2 regions of the Bradyrhizobium barranii subsp. barranii genome follow, and region 2 is predicted to be linked to the other one. Evidence: riboswitches for the same ligand, from Rfam matches in the RefSeq annotation. Region 2 holds a riboswitch; the other holds the start of a gene.
The links. Region 2 has a riboswitch for glycine ahead of J4G43_RS33490 (D-amino acid dehydrogenase). Riboswitches for the same ligand answer to the same signal wherever they lie in the genome.
Positions count from the first base shown of each region.

Region 1: it holds a riboswitch for glycine, as region 2 does, so the genes downstream of both, gcvT (glycine cleavage system aminomethyltransferase GcvT) here and J4G43_RS33490 (D-amino acid dehydrogenase) in region 2, are expected to answer to the same signal.

Region 1 covers NZ_CP086136.1:6,999,378-7,005,156, reverse strand. Annotated here, with positions in the region: gene gcvP (aminomethyl-transferring glycine dehydrogenase) at 1-1,073, opposite strand, end outside; gene gcvH (glycine cleavage system protein GcvH) at 1,254-1,622, opposite strand; gene gcvT (glycine cleavage system aminomethyltransferase GcvT) at 1,634-2,782, opposite strand; glycine riboswitch at 2,926-3,014, opposite strand; gene alaS (alanine--tRNA ligase) at 3,248-5,779, shown strand, end outside.
Region 2 covers NZ_CP086136.1:6,840,651-6,846,429, forward strand. Annotated here, with positions in the region: gene J4G43_RS33480 (ABC transporter substrate-binding protein) at 1-1,485, opposite strand, end outside; gene J4G43_RS33485 (M20/M25/M40 family metallo-hydrolase) at 1,753-2,883, shown strand; glycine riboswitch at 2,979-3,082, shown strand; glycine riboswitch at 3,086-3,199, shown strand; gene J4G43_RS33490 (D-amino acid dehydrogenase) at 3,267-4,559, shown strand; gene J4G43_RS33495 (ABC transporter permease) at 4,741-5,682, shown strand; gene J4G43_RS33500 (ABC transporter permease) at 5,703-5,779, shown strand, end outside.

The DNA.
Region 1 (5,779 bases), 160 kb from region 2:
GCAAGCCCCTCGGGGCCGTGATAGACCGCGTACATCGAGGCGATCACGGCGAGCAGCACCTGCGCGGTGCAGATGTTGGAGGTCGCCTTCTCGCGGCGGATGTGCTGCTCGCGGGTCTGCAGCGCGAGGCGATAGGCCGGCATCCCGCGCGAGTCCACGGAGAGGCCGACGATGCGGCCGGGCAGCGAGCGCTTCAGCGCATCGCGCACCGCCATATAGGCCGCGTGCGGGCCGCCATAACCCATCGGCACGCCAAAACGTTGCGCCGAGCCGATCGCGATGTCGGCGCCAAGCTCGCCGGGCGAGGCGAGCAGCGTCAGAGCCAGGAGATCGGCGGCAACGATCGCGAGCGCGCCCTTGGCCTTCAACGTCGCGATCGCGGGCCTGAGGTCATGCACGGCGCCCGAGGAGCCCGGATATTGCAGCAGCGCACCGAGCACGTCTGATTTGTCGAGATCGGCGAGGGGATCGCCGACGATCAGGGGCCAGCCCAGCGGCTCGGCGCGGGTGCGCATCACCGCCAGCGTCTGCGGATGCACGTCCTTGTCGACGAAGAAGGCTTTTGCTTCGACCCGCGAGTGGCGCTCCGCGAGCGCCATGGCTTCGGCCGCGGCGGTCGCCTCGTCGAGCAGCGAGGCGTTGGCGACGTCGAGCCCGGTGAGGTCGCAGATCATGGTCTGGAAGTTGAGCAGCGCCTCCAGCCGGCCCTGGCTGATCTCGGGCTGATAGGGCGTGTAGGCCGTGTACCAGGCCGGGTTCTCCAAAATGTTGCGCTGGATCACCGCGGGCAAAACCGTGCCGGAATAGCCCTGGCCGATCAGCGAGGTGAAGACCTGGTTCTCTCGCGCGAGCTCGGCCATGTGCGCGATCGCCTCGGTCTCGCTCAAGGGCTTGCCGAGATCGAGCGGAGCGGTCTGCCGGATCGAGGCCGGCAGCGTCTCCGCCATCAGGGCGTCGACGCTCTTGGCGCCGACGGCCTCCAGCATGGCGGTGACGTCGCGCGCCGACGGGCCGATGTGGCGGCGAACGAAGGTGGCGGCGGCGTCGCCATTGGATTTGCGGTGCGCGGTCATCATGGGTCCTCGCTTTAGATTTCGCTGTCGCCGTCATGCCCCGCGAAGGCGGGGCATCCAGTAAACGCAGGCGTCACGGCTTGAGCCGAGAAGCCGCGGCGTACTGGATCACCCGCCCCAGTGCGCAGTGCGCACAAGGCGGGTGATGACACCGAATATGAGGTCAGAGTTCGCTTCATCTCACGCCGTATGTGCCTTGTAGGCGGCCTCATCCATGAGGCCGCCGAGCTCGCTCTTGTCGGCCATTCTGATCTTGAAGAACCACGCCTTGCCTTGCGCGTCCGAGTTGACCAGCGCCGGCTCGGCGGCGAGCGCGTCGTTGGTCTCGAGCACTTCGCCGGTGACAGGCGCGTAGACGTCGGAGGCGGCCTTCACCGATTCCACGACGGCGGCGGCTTCCGCCTTCTTCAGGCTGCGGCCGACCTTCGGCAACTCGACGAATACGACGTCGCCGAGCTGCGACTGCGCGTAGTCGGTGATGCCGACGGTGGCGACATCGCCGTCGATGGCCAGCCATTCGTGGTCGGAGGTGTACAGCGTCGTGGTCATTTTCTCAGTCCTCAGCGTTTGTAGGTGTTTTTCACGAAAGGCATGGCGGCGACCGTGAGCGGCAGCCGCTGGCCGCGCACTTCGGCGAAGAGTTTTGTATCGAGCGCGCTCGATGCCGTGGGCACATAGCCCATCGCGACCGGCGCATTCAGGCTCGGGCCGAAGCCGCCCGAGGTGACCTTTCCGATCGGCTCGCCGCCGGCGTCATCCGCAAACAGCAGCGCGCCCTCGCGCACCGGCGCGCGGCCTTCCGTGCGCAGGCCGACGCGGCGGCGGCTTGCGCCGTGATCGAAATGAGCGAGGATCGCATCAGTGCCGGGAAAGCCGCCGGTGCGCGCGCCGCCGCTGCGGCGGCTCTTCTGCACCGACCATTCCAGCGCGGCCTCGACCGGCGTGGTGGCGGTGTCGATGTCGTGGCCGTAGAGGCAGAGCCCGGCTTCCAGCCGCAGGCTGTCGCGGGCCCCTAAGCCGATCGGCATCACATCGGGATTGTCCAGCAGCGTTTTGGCGAGGCGCTCGGCATCGGCCGCGGGGACCGAAATCTCGAACCCGTCCTCGCCGGTGTAGCCGGAGCGCGAGACGAAGCAGTCGAGACCGGCGACCTTGTGCGGGCCGGCATCCATGAACTTCATGGAGGGGGCCTCTGCACACAATTTCGCCAGCGCGGCTTCTGCCTTCGGGCCCTGCAGCGCGATCAGGGCGCGGTCTTGAAGCGAATCGATGATGCAGTCGTCCGAGAGATGCGCGCGCAGATGCGCTTCGTCCGCTTCCTTGCAGGCGGCGTTGACGACCAGGAACAGGTGGTCGCCGAAATTGGCGACCATCAGATCGTCGAGAATCCCGCCGTCCGGATTGGTGAACTGGGCATAGCGCTGCCGTCCCGGGGCAATCGCCACGATATCCTGCGGCACCAGCCGTTCCAGCGCGCGGGCAGCGTCCTCGACCTTGCCCGACTTCGGCCGAAGCGCGAGCTGGCCCATATGGGAGACGTCGAACAGGCCGGCGGAGGAACGGGTATGGAGGTGCTCTTTCAGGACGCCCGCGGGGTACTGAACGGGCATGTCATAGCCCGCGAACGGCACCATCTTGCCGCCGAGGGAGACATGAAGCCCATGAAGGGGCGTACGTTTGAGGGAATCTTGGTCGTCGCGCGCAAGCATCACGGGGCCCTCGGCGGTTCCCCGGGGACGATTCCCCGGTAGCAACCAGTCGAAGCCCCATCTGTCGCTGTGCCTGAGAGTATTATCCCGTCGGCGGACGTCGTCCGGGCTATGCCCGTCGGCGCCTCTTTCCAGATGTCGTCAAAGCCACGCGGTCCTTTTGCCTGAGAGTTTCCGGGGCGGTTGCTCCTTCGGCGCCGGCACCAAAGCCGGTCTCTCCCGACGTGGCCGTACGATACAGATGGGTACAGACCACAGCCCGGCCAAGCCTGTCAACGCGCACCTGGCGGCTTTCAACGGGATTGCAAACGGGATTGCGCGCCTGCGGCAACTCACTGATCTCCTTGCACAGTTTCTGGACAGCGCAGCTGGCCTTGTCTAAAAGCGCTTTGACCCGCAGATATCAGCCCAAATGCCCGGTTTGGATGGCGTATCGCGGGTCCAAGCACACCCGATTGGATGAACATGAGCGGCGTCAACGAGATCAGGTCGACCTTTCTGAACTTCTTTGCCGAGAACGGCCACGAGATCGTGTCGTCCTCGCCATTGGTGCCGCGCAACGATCCGACGTTGATGTTCACCAATGCCGGCATGGTGCAGTTCAAGAACGTCTTCACCGGCGTCGAGAAGCGGCCCTATCAGCGCGCCACCACGTCGCAGAAATGCGTGCGCGCCGGCGGCAAGCACAACGACCTCGACAATGTCGGCTACACCGCGCGCCATCTCACCTTCTTCGAGATGCTCGGCAACTTCTCGTTCGGCGACTATTTCAAGGAGCGCGCGATCGAGCTGGCCTGGACCCTGATCACCCGGGAGTTCGGGCTGAAAAAGGACAAGCTGCTCGTCACCGTCTACCACACCGACGACGAGGCGGCCGGCCTGTGGAAGAAGATCGCCGGCTTCTCCGACGACCGCATCATCCGTATCCCGACCTCGGACAATTTCTGGGCGATGGGCGACACCGGGCCGTGCGGCCCGTGCTCGGAGATCTTCATCGACCGCGGCGAGCACATCTGGGGCGGACCTCCGGGCTCGCCGGAAGAGGACGGCGACCGCTTCCTCGAATTCTGGAATCTCGTGTTCATGCAGTACGAGCAGGTGACGAAGGAGGAGCGCGTGGATCTGCCGCGTCCCTCGATCGACACCGGCATGGGGCTGGAGCGCATGGCCTGCATCATGCAGGGCGTCGACAGCGTGTTCGAGACCGACCTGTTCCGCCATCTGATCGATGCGACCGCGTCCGCGCTCGGCAGCGGGCCGAACGAGCAGACCGTCGCCTCGTTCCGCGTCATCGCCGACCATCTGCGCTCCTCCGCCTTCCTGGTCGCGGATGGCGTGCTGCCCTCGAACGAGGGCCGCGGCTATGTGCTGCGCCGGATCATGCGCCGCGCGATGCGCCATGCGCAGTTGCTCGGCGCCAAGGAGCCGTTGATGCATCGCCTGGTCTGGGCGCTGGTGCGCGAGATGGGCCAAGCCTATCCCGACCTGATGCGCGCTGAAAACCTGATCGAGGAAACGCTGCGGCTGGAAGAGACCCGCTTCCGCAAGACGCTGGTGCGCGGCCTTGCCATCCTCGACGAGAAGAGCGCGTCGCTGAAAAAGGGCGACATGTTCGACGGCGACGTCGCCTTCACGCTGTACGACACCTACGGCTTCCCGCTGGATCTGACGCAGGACGCGCTGAAGTCGCGCGGCATCGGCGTCGACCAGGCCTCCTTCACCGACGCGATGGAGCGCCAGAAGGCCAAGGCGCGCGAGTCCTGGAAGGGTTCGGGCGAGGCGGCGTCCGAAGCGATCTGGTTCCCGCTGCGCGAGAAGCTCGGGGCCACCGAATTCCTGGGCTACGAGACCGAGACCGCCGAGGGCGTGGTGACCGCGCTGGTCAAGGACGGCAAGGAAGCCACAAGCCTCAAGGCCGGAGACACTGGTGCGATCGTGCTGAACCAGACGCCGTTCTATGCGGAGTCCGGCGGTCAGGTCGGCGACACCGGCGTGCTGACCGGCGAGGGCGGCATCAAGTTCCGCGTCACCGACACGCAGAAGAAGCTCGGCGATTTCTTCGTTCACGTCGGCACCGTGGAGAGCGGCGAGCTGAAGCTCGGCACTGCGCTGCAGCTCGAGGTCGATCACGGCAGGCGTTCCTCGATCCGCGCGCACCATTCGGCGACGCATCTCATCCACGAGGCGCTGCGCCAGGTGCTCGGCGATCACATCGCCCAGCGCGGCTCGATGGTCGCGCCGGATCGCCTGCGCTTCGACTTCGTGCATCCGAAGCCGATCACGGCGGAAGAACTCGCCCGCGTCGAGGACATCGCCAACGACGTGGTGCTGGAGAACGACGAGGTCACCACCCGCGTCATGGGCGTGGACGAGGCCCGCGAGGCCGGGGCGCGCGCCCTGTTCGGCGAGAAATACGGCGACGAGGTCCGCGTCGTCTCGATGGGCAGGACCGCGCGGGAGCGCGGCGCCAACGCGCTCGGCTGGTCGGTCGAGCTCTGCGGCGGCACGCACGTCAAGCGCACCGGCGACATCGGCCTGATCACGCTGACCGGCGAGAGCGCGGTGGCCTCCGGCGTGCGCCGCATCGAGGCGCTGACCGGCAATTATGCGCGCAGGCACGCCAACGAGACCATGGCGCTGGCGAAGACCGCGGCCAACGAGCTGCGCACCTCGATCGACGACGTCCCGGCGCGCATCGCAGCGCTGATGGAGGAGCGCAAGAAGCTCGAGCGCGAGGTCTCCGACGCCCGCAAGAAGCTCGCGATGGGCGGTGGTACATCCGTCGGGAACGGCGCAGCCGCAGGCGTGCGCGAAATCGGCGACGTCAAGCTGATGGCGCGCGCGGTCGAGGGCATCGAGATGAAGGATCTCAAGAGCCTTGCGGACGACGGCAAGAAGCAGATCGGCTCCGGCGTGGTCGCCATCGTCGGCGTCACCGAAGACGGCAAGGCCGGGATCGTGGTCGGCGTCACCGCCGATCTCACCGCGCGCTTCAAT
Region 2 (5,779 bases):
GGCTTCCTTCTGGATCTCGGTCGCGATCTTCTTCTGATCGTCGAGCGAGGCGGCGCGGACGAAGTCGTCCTTGAGCTTCTCGATCTTGGCGTTTTCCGCCCAGCCGAACCAGCCCTTCTTGCCCTGCCCGCCGATCGACAGATTGGCGATCGGGTTGGACACGTCGGCGCTGACCCAGTTGGTGAAGAACATGTTCCAGCCGCCCTCCTTCGGAGGCTTCTGGCTGGCGCGCCGGCTGACCACCGTCTGCCAGTCGGTCGCCTGCGCGTCGACCTTGAAGCCGGCCTCGCGGAGCAACTGCACCGCGACCGTCGGCTGCGCCTTCAGCGTCACGACGTCGCCGGGCACCATGACCACGACGGGCGTGCCGTCATAGCCCGACTCGGCGAGCGCCTTCTTGGCTTCGGCCATGCCGTTGCCCTTGACCAGCGATTCCGAGCCGACGTCGGTCGCGAACGGCGTATCGCAGATGAAGAACGCACCGCAGATCTTGTAGTATTTGGGATTGCCGACGAGCGCGTCGAGCACGTCCTTCTGGTTCATAGCCAGAAGTGCGGCACGGCGGATCTTCGGATTGTCGAAGGGCGGATAGAGGAAGTTCATGCGCCCAAGGGTCTGGTAGCCGAACTTGTTCAGCGTCTCGGTCTTGAGGTCGGCATTGCCTTCAAGGACGGGCAGCAGATCCCACGGCGGCACTTCCATGAAGTCGATGTCGCCCGATTGCAGCGCGTTCACTGCGGTCTGCGCATCCGGCATGGTGATCCATTCGACGCGATCAACCTTGACCACCTTGCCTCCGGCAGTCCAGCTCGACGCCTCCTTGCGCGGCACGTAGTCGGTGTTCTTGACGTACACCGCCTTCACGCCGGGCTGGAATTCGCCCTGCACGAACTTGAACGGGCCGGAGCCGATCTGCTCGGGGATCTGCTTGTCCGGCGGCGTTTCGGCGAGACGCTTCGGCATCATGAAGGCGACGCGCGAGGACGGCTTGCCGATGGATTCGAGCACGAGGCCGTAGGGCTCCTTCAGCTTCAGCGTGATCGTCTTGGGGTCGGTCGCCTCGATGCTCGCAGTAAACTGCATCATCTGCTGGCCCATGCCGTCGACCGCGGCCCAGCGCTTCAGCGAAGCGGCGCAGTCTTCCGCCGTCACCGGCGTACCGTCGTGCCACTTCAGGCCGTCGCGCAGCGTGAAGGTGTAGGTGAGCTTGTCGTCGGAGATCTTCCAGTCCGCCATCTGCGGCTGGATCTTGAAGTTCGAGTCCGTCGCGATCAGCGTGTCGTAGACCATGTAGCCATGGTCACGCGTGATGTAGGCGGTGGTGAAAATCGGATCGATGATGCGCAGATCCGAATGCATCACCGCGGTGATGGTCTTGCTGGCGGCGGCAAGTACAGGCGAGGCCATCGCCGTCGAAAGCGCAACGACCGATAGCGCAAGTGTGGAGGCGAACGCGCGACGCCCCCGGCGCATCAAGCTCAACATAAAAGTTTCTCCTGACGTGAAACTGTTCAAAGGCAGGTTATTGGTTGAGCATTCGGTTCGTTCTTTAGGCGAACTAACCTCATGCGATGCCTTTGTCTTTCGAGACTTGCAGACAGTGCTGAGCGCGTCAATCCGGTTTCGCTGCAGCCCCAAGCGGCGCGCTCACGGGCTCCACAAAGATCGGTTTGGCTCTACAACGCTTTCCGCCAGTCCCGTCCGCGCCAATGCAATGCGCGTTCCATCTTTCGAAGCTTGAGAGACATTAAGATGAATCCAGCCAATCTTCCCTTCGATTCCGAGGCGATGCTTGAGGGCCTGCGCACCTGGGTGGAATGCGAGAGCCCGACCTGGGACGCGGGTGCCGTCAACCGCATGCTCGATATCGCAGCGCGGGATATGGCGATCATGGGTGCGACGATCGAACGCATCGGCGGCCGACAGGGCTTCGGCGGCGTGATCCGCGCGCGCTTTCCGCATCCGAAACAGGGCGAGCCGGGCATCCTGATCGCCGGCCACATGGATACCGTCCACCCGGTCGGCACCATCGAGAAGCTGAAATGGCGGCGCGAGGGCAACAAGTGCTACGGCCCCGGCATCTACGACATGAAGGGCGGCAACTATCTCTCGCTGGAAGCGATCCGGCAGCTGGCACGCGCTTCCTTCACCACGCCGCTGCCGATCACCGTGCTGTTTACGCCCGACGAGGAAGTCGGCACGCCCTCGACGCGAGACCTCATCGAGGCGGAAGCCGCGCGCAACAAATATGTGCTGGTGCCCGAACCGGGCCGCGCCGACAACGGTGTCACCACCGGACGTTACGCCATCGCGCGTTTCAATCTGGAAGCGACGGGCCGGCCGAGCCATGCCGGCGCGACATTGTCGGCCGGACGCTCGGCGATCCGCGAGATGGCGCGGCAGATCCTCGCCATCGACGCGATGACGACGGAGGACTGCACCTTCTCTGTCGGCGTCGTGCACGGCGGACAATGGGTCAATTGCGTTGCCACGACCGCCACCGGCGAGGCGCTGTCCATGGCCAAGCGCCAGGCCGATCTCGACCGCGGCGTCGAGCGAATGCTGGCGCTGTCGGGCACGTCCAATGATGTCACGTTCAAGGTGACGCGCGGCGTCACGCGCCCCGTATGGGAGCCCGATGCCGGCACCATGGCGCTGTATGAAAAGGCGCGCGGCATCGCCAAATCGCTCGGCACTGAGCTACCGCATGCGAGCTCCGGCGGCGGCTCCGACGGCAACTTTACCGGCGCGATGGGCATCCTGACGCTCGACGGCCTCGGCGTGCGCGGCGGCAACGGCCACACGCTGGAAGAATTCATCGAGGTCGAGAGCCTGGTCGAGCGCGGGCGCCTGATGGCGGGCTTGCTGGCGACGCTGGAGTAAATTGAATCAACTTTGCACTGCACAATGCGTTGGCAGTCGCGGTTTAAATTTAGCCTTGTCTAAAAATGAGGCGCATCGTACTGCTCGATTGTCCACGCGACGATGCGGGAGAGATCGCAACGAGAGTTCAGGCTTTCGTTGCGGCGCCGACGGAGCAACCGCCCCGGAAACTCTCAGGCAAAAGGACCGTATCGTCAGGACGATCTGGAGAGAGGCGGCACGATCTTGGGATCGTGACGTCCACCGAAGGGGATAGTCCGGAGCTGACCTCGCCGAGGTCCGCGCCGGATCAAGCTCTCAGGTAACCGTGACAGATGGGGCGCCGCCAACGGCCTTTGGCCGGCGGTTAGCCGACTCTAACTCACGGGAGCCCCGAACCTGCCATGACCCATATCGCCATCATCGGCGCCGGCATCACCGGCGTAACGACCGCCTATGCCCTGCTCGAACGCGGATACAAGGTGACGGTGGTCGACAAGCACCGCTACGCCGCGATGGAGACGTCCTTCGCCAATGGCGGACAGCTCTCCGCCAGCAATGCCGAGGTGTGGAACAGCATCGCCACGATCCTGAAGGGCCTGCGCTGGATGTTCCGGCGCGATGCGCCGCTGCTAATGAACCCGCGGCCGAACTGGCACAAATATTCGTGGATGAGCGAGTTCGTCGCCAATATCGGCAACTACCGCGCCAACACGGTTCAGACCACGCGGCTCGCGATCGAAGCCCGCAAGCATCTGTTCGAGATCGCGGAGCGCGAAGGCATCGACTTCGATCTCGAACGCCGCGGCATTCTGCACATCTATCACGACAAGAAGGGTTTTGAATCCGGACTGCAGGTCAATGCGCTATTGAAGGAAGGCGGGCTCGATCGCCGCCCGGTGACGCCGGAGGAGATCCGCGCCATCGAGCCGACGCTGCGCAAGGACTATTTTGGCGGCTTCTACACGCCGTCGGATGCGACGGGCGATATCCACAAGTTCACGCGTGGACTTGCGGAAGCCTGCAAGCGGCGCGGCGCGACCTTTATCCACGAAGTCAACATCGATTCCATTGCCCAGGCAGGTGGCGGCTTCGTCATCGGCTGGGCTGATCTTTCGGCCAGCGACACTGTCGCATCCGCGCGCGGCATGCTGAAGGCGGATGGCGTCGTGATCTGCGCCGGCGTGGCCAGCCGTCACTTCGCCGCCCTGCTCGACGAGCGCGTCAACGTCTATCCGGTGAAGGGCTATTCGATCACCGTGCAGCTCGACACTGCCGCAAGCCGCAATGCGACGCCGACCGTGAGCCTGCTCGACGAAGCCGCAAAAATCGTCACCAGCCGGCTCGGCGCGGATCGTTTCCGCGTCGCAGGCACCGCCGAGTTCAACGACTTCAACCGCGACATCCGCGCTGACCGCGTGCAGCCGCTGGTCGACTGGGTGCGCAGCAACTTCCCCGGCGTCGAAACGTCCAAGGTCGTGCCCTGGGCCGGGCTGCGGCCGATGATGCCGAACATGATGCCGGTGGTGCGCGCAGGACGGATGCCGGGCGTGTTCTTCAACACCGGCCACGGCCATCTCGGCTGGACCTTGTCGGCCGCGACCGCGCAGATGATTGCCGGGACCATCGACGGCTGGCGCGGGCTCAACGCACCGCCGACCGCCCCCTCACTCTGCGAGTTCCGTCATGCATCCTGAGTGGTCGATATCGGAGGCTCGGCGGCCCCTTGCGACCGCCCTGCCCTTGGCACACAATTTGCCCCGAAACGTCGGCTTCCACGGCCGGCTTTCCAGCCCGAGTGACAGGCGTGCATGATAGACAGAACCGATTCCACGGGGGCCTCCCGGCCCCACAAGTTCCGCAGCCGGAGATAGGTGCATGCTAGGTTATCTCATTCGCCGCGTTCTGGCCGCGGTGCCCGTGATGGGCGTCGTCGCACTGTTCGTCTTCCTGCTGCTGCGGCTGACGCCGGGCGATCCCGCCGCCATTCTCGCCGGCGATAACGCGACGCCGGAACGGCTGGAACGCATCCGCGACTCGCTCGGCCTCAACGAGCCGCTGATCGTGCAATTCATCACCTGGGTGAACAAGCTGCTGCACGGCGATCTCGGGACGTCGCTGATCTCCAACCTGCCAGTCATGAAGATGATCAGCCAGCGCGTCGAGCCGTCGATCTCGATCGCGCTCTCGACAATCATTCTGGCCGTCATCGTCGCCGTGCCCCTGGGCGTCATCGCGGCGTGGAAGCACGGCACCTGGATCGATCGTTTCGTGATGGGCCTCTCCGTGCTCGGCTTCTCCGTGCCGGTGTTCGTGGTCGGCTATCTCCTTATCGAGGTCTTCGCGATCGACCTTCGCTGGGGGCCGGTGCAGGGCTTCCGCAGCATCTTCAACGGCTTTGGACCGTTCTTCGAACGCATCATCCTGCCGACCTGCGCGCTCTCCTTCATCTACATCGCGCTGATCGCGCGCATGACGCGTGCGGCGATGCTCGACGTGCTTGGTGAGGACTACGTCCGCACCGCCCGCGCCAAGGGCATCAACGAGGTCGCCGTGATGATGCGCCATGCGCTGCGCAATGCCGCGGTGCCCGTTATCACCGTGATCGGCACCGGCTTTGCGCTGCTGATCTCCGGCGTCGTCGTCACCGAGAGCGTGTTCAACATCCCCGGCATCGGCCGCCTCACGGTGGACGCGGTGTTGGCGCGCGACTACCCAGTCATCCAGGCGATGATCCTGCTGACGTCGCTGATCTATGTCGTCGTCAATCTCCTGATCGACGTCGCCTACACGCTGCTCGATCCCCGGATCCGGTACTAGGGCTAAGGATAACAACAAAAATGTCCGTCGATAGCCTTCCCCAGTCGTCCATTCCGATCACGTCGCCGCTGCGGCCGCGTTTCGGATTCCTCACCTC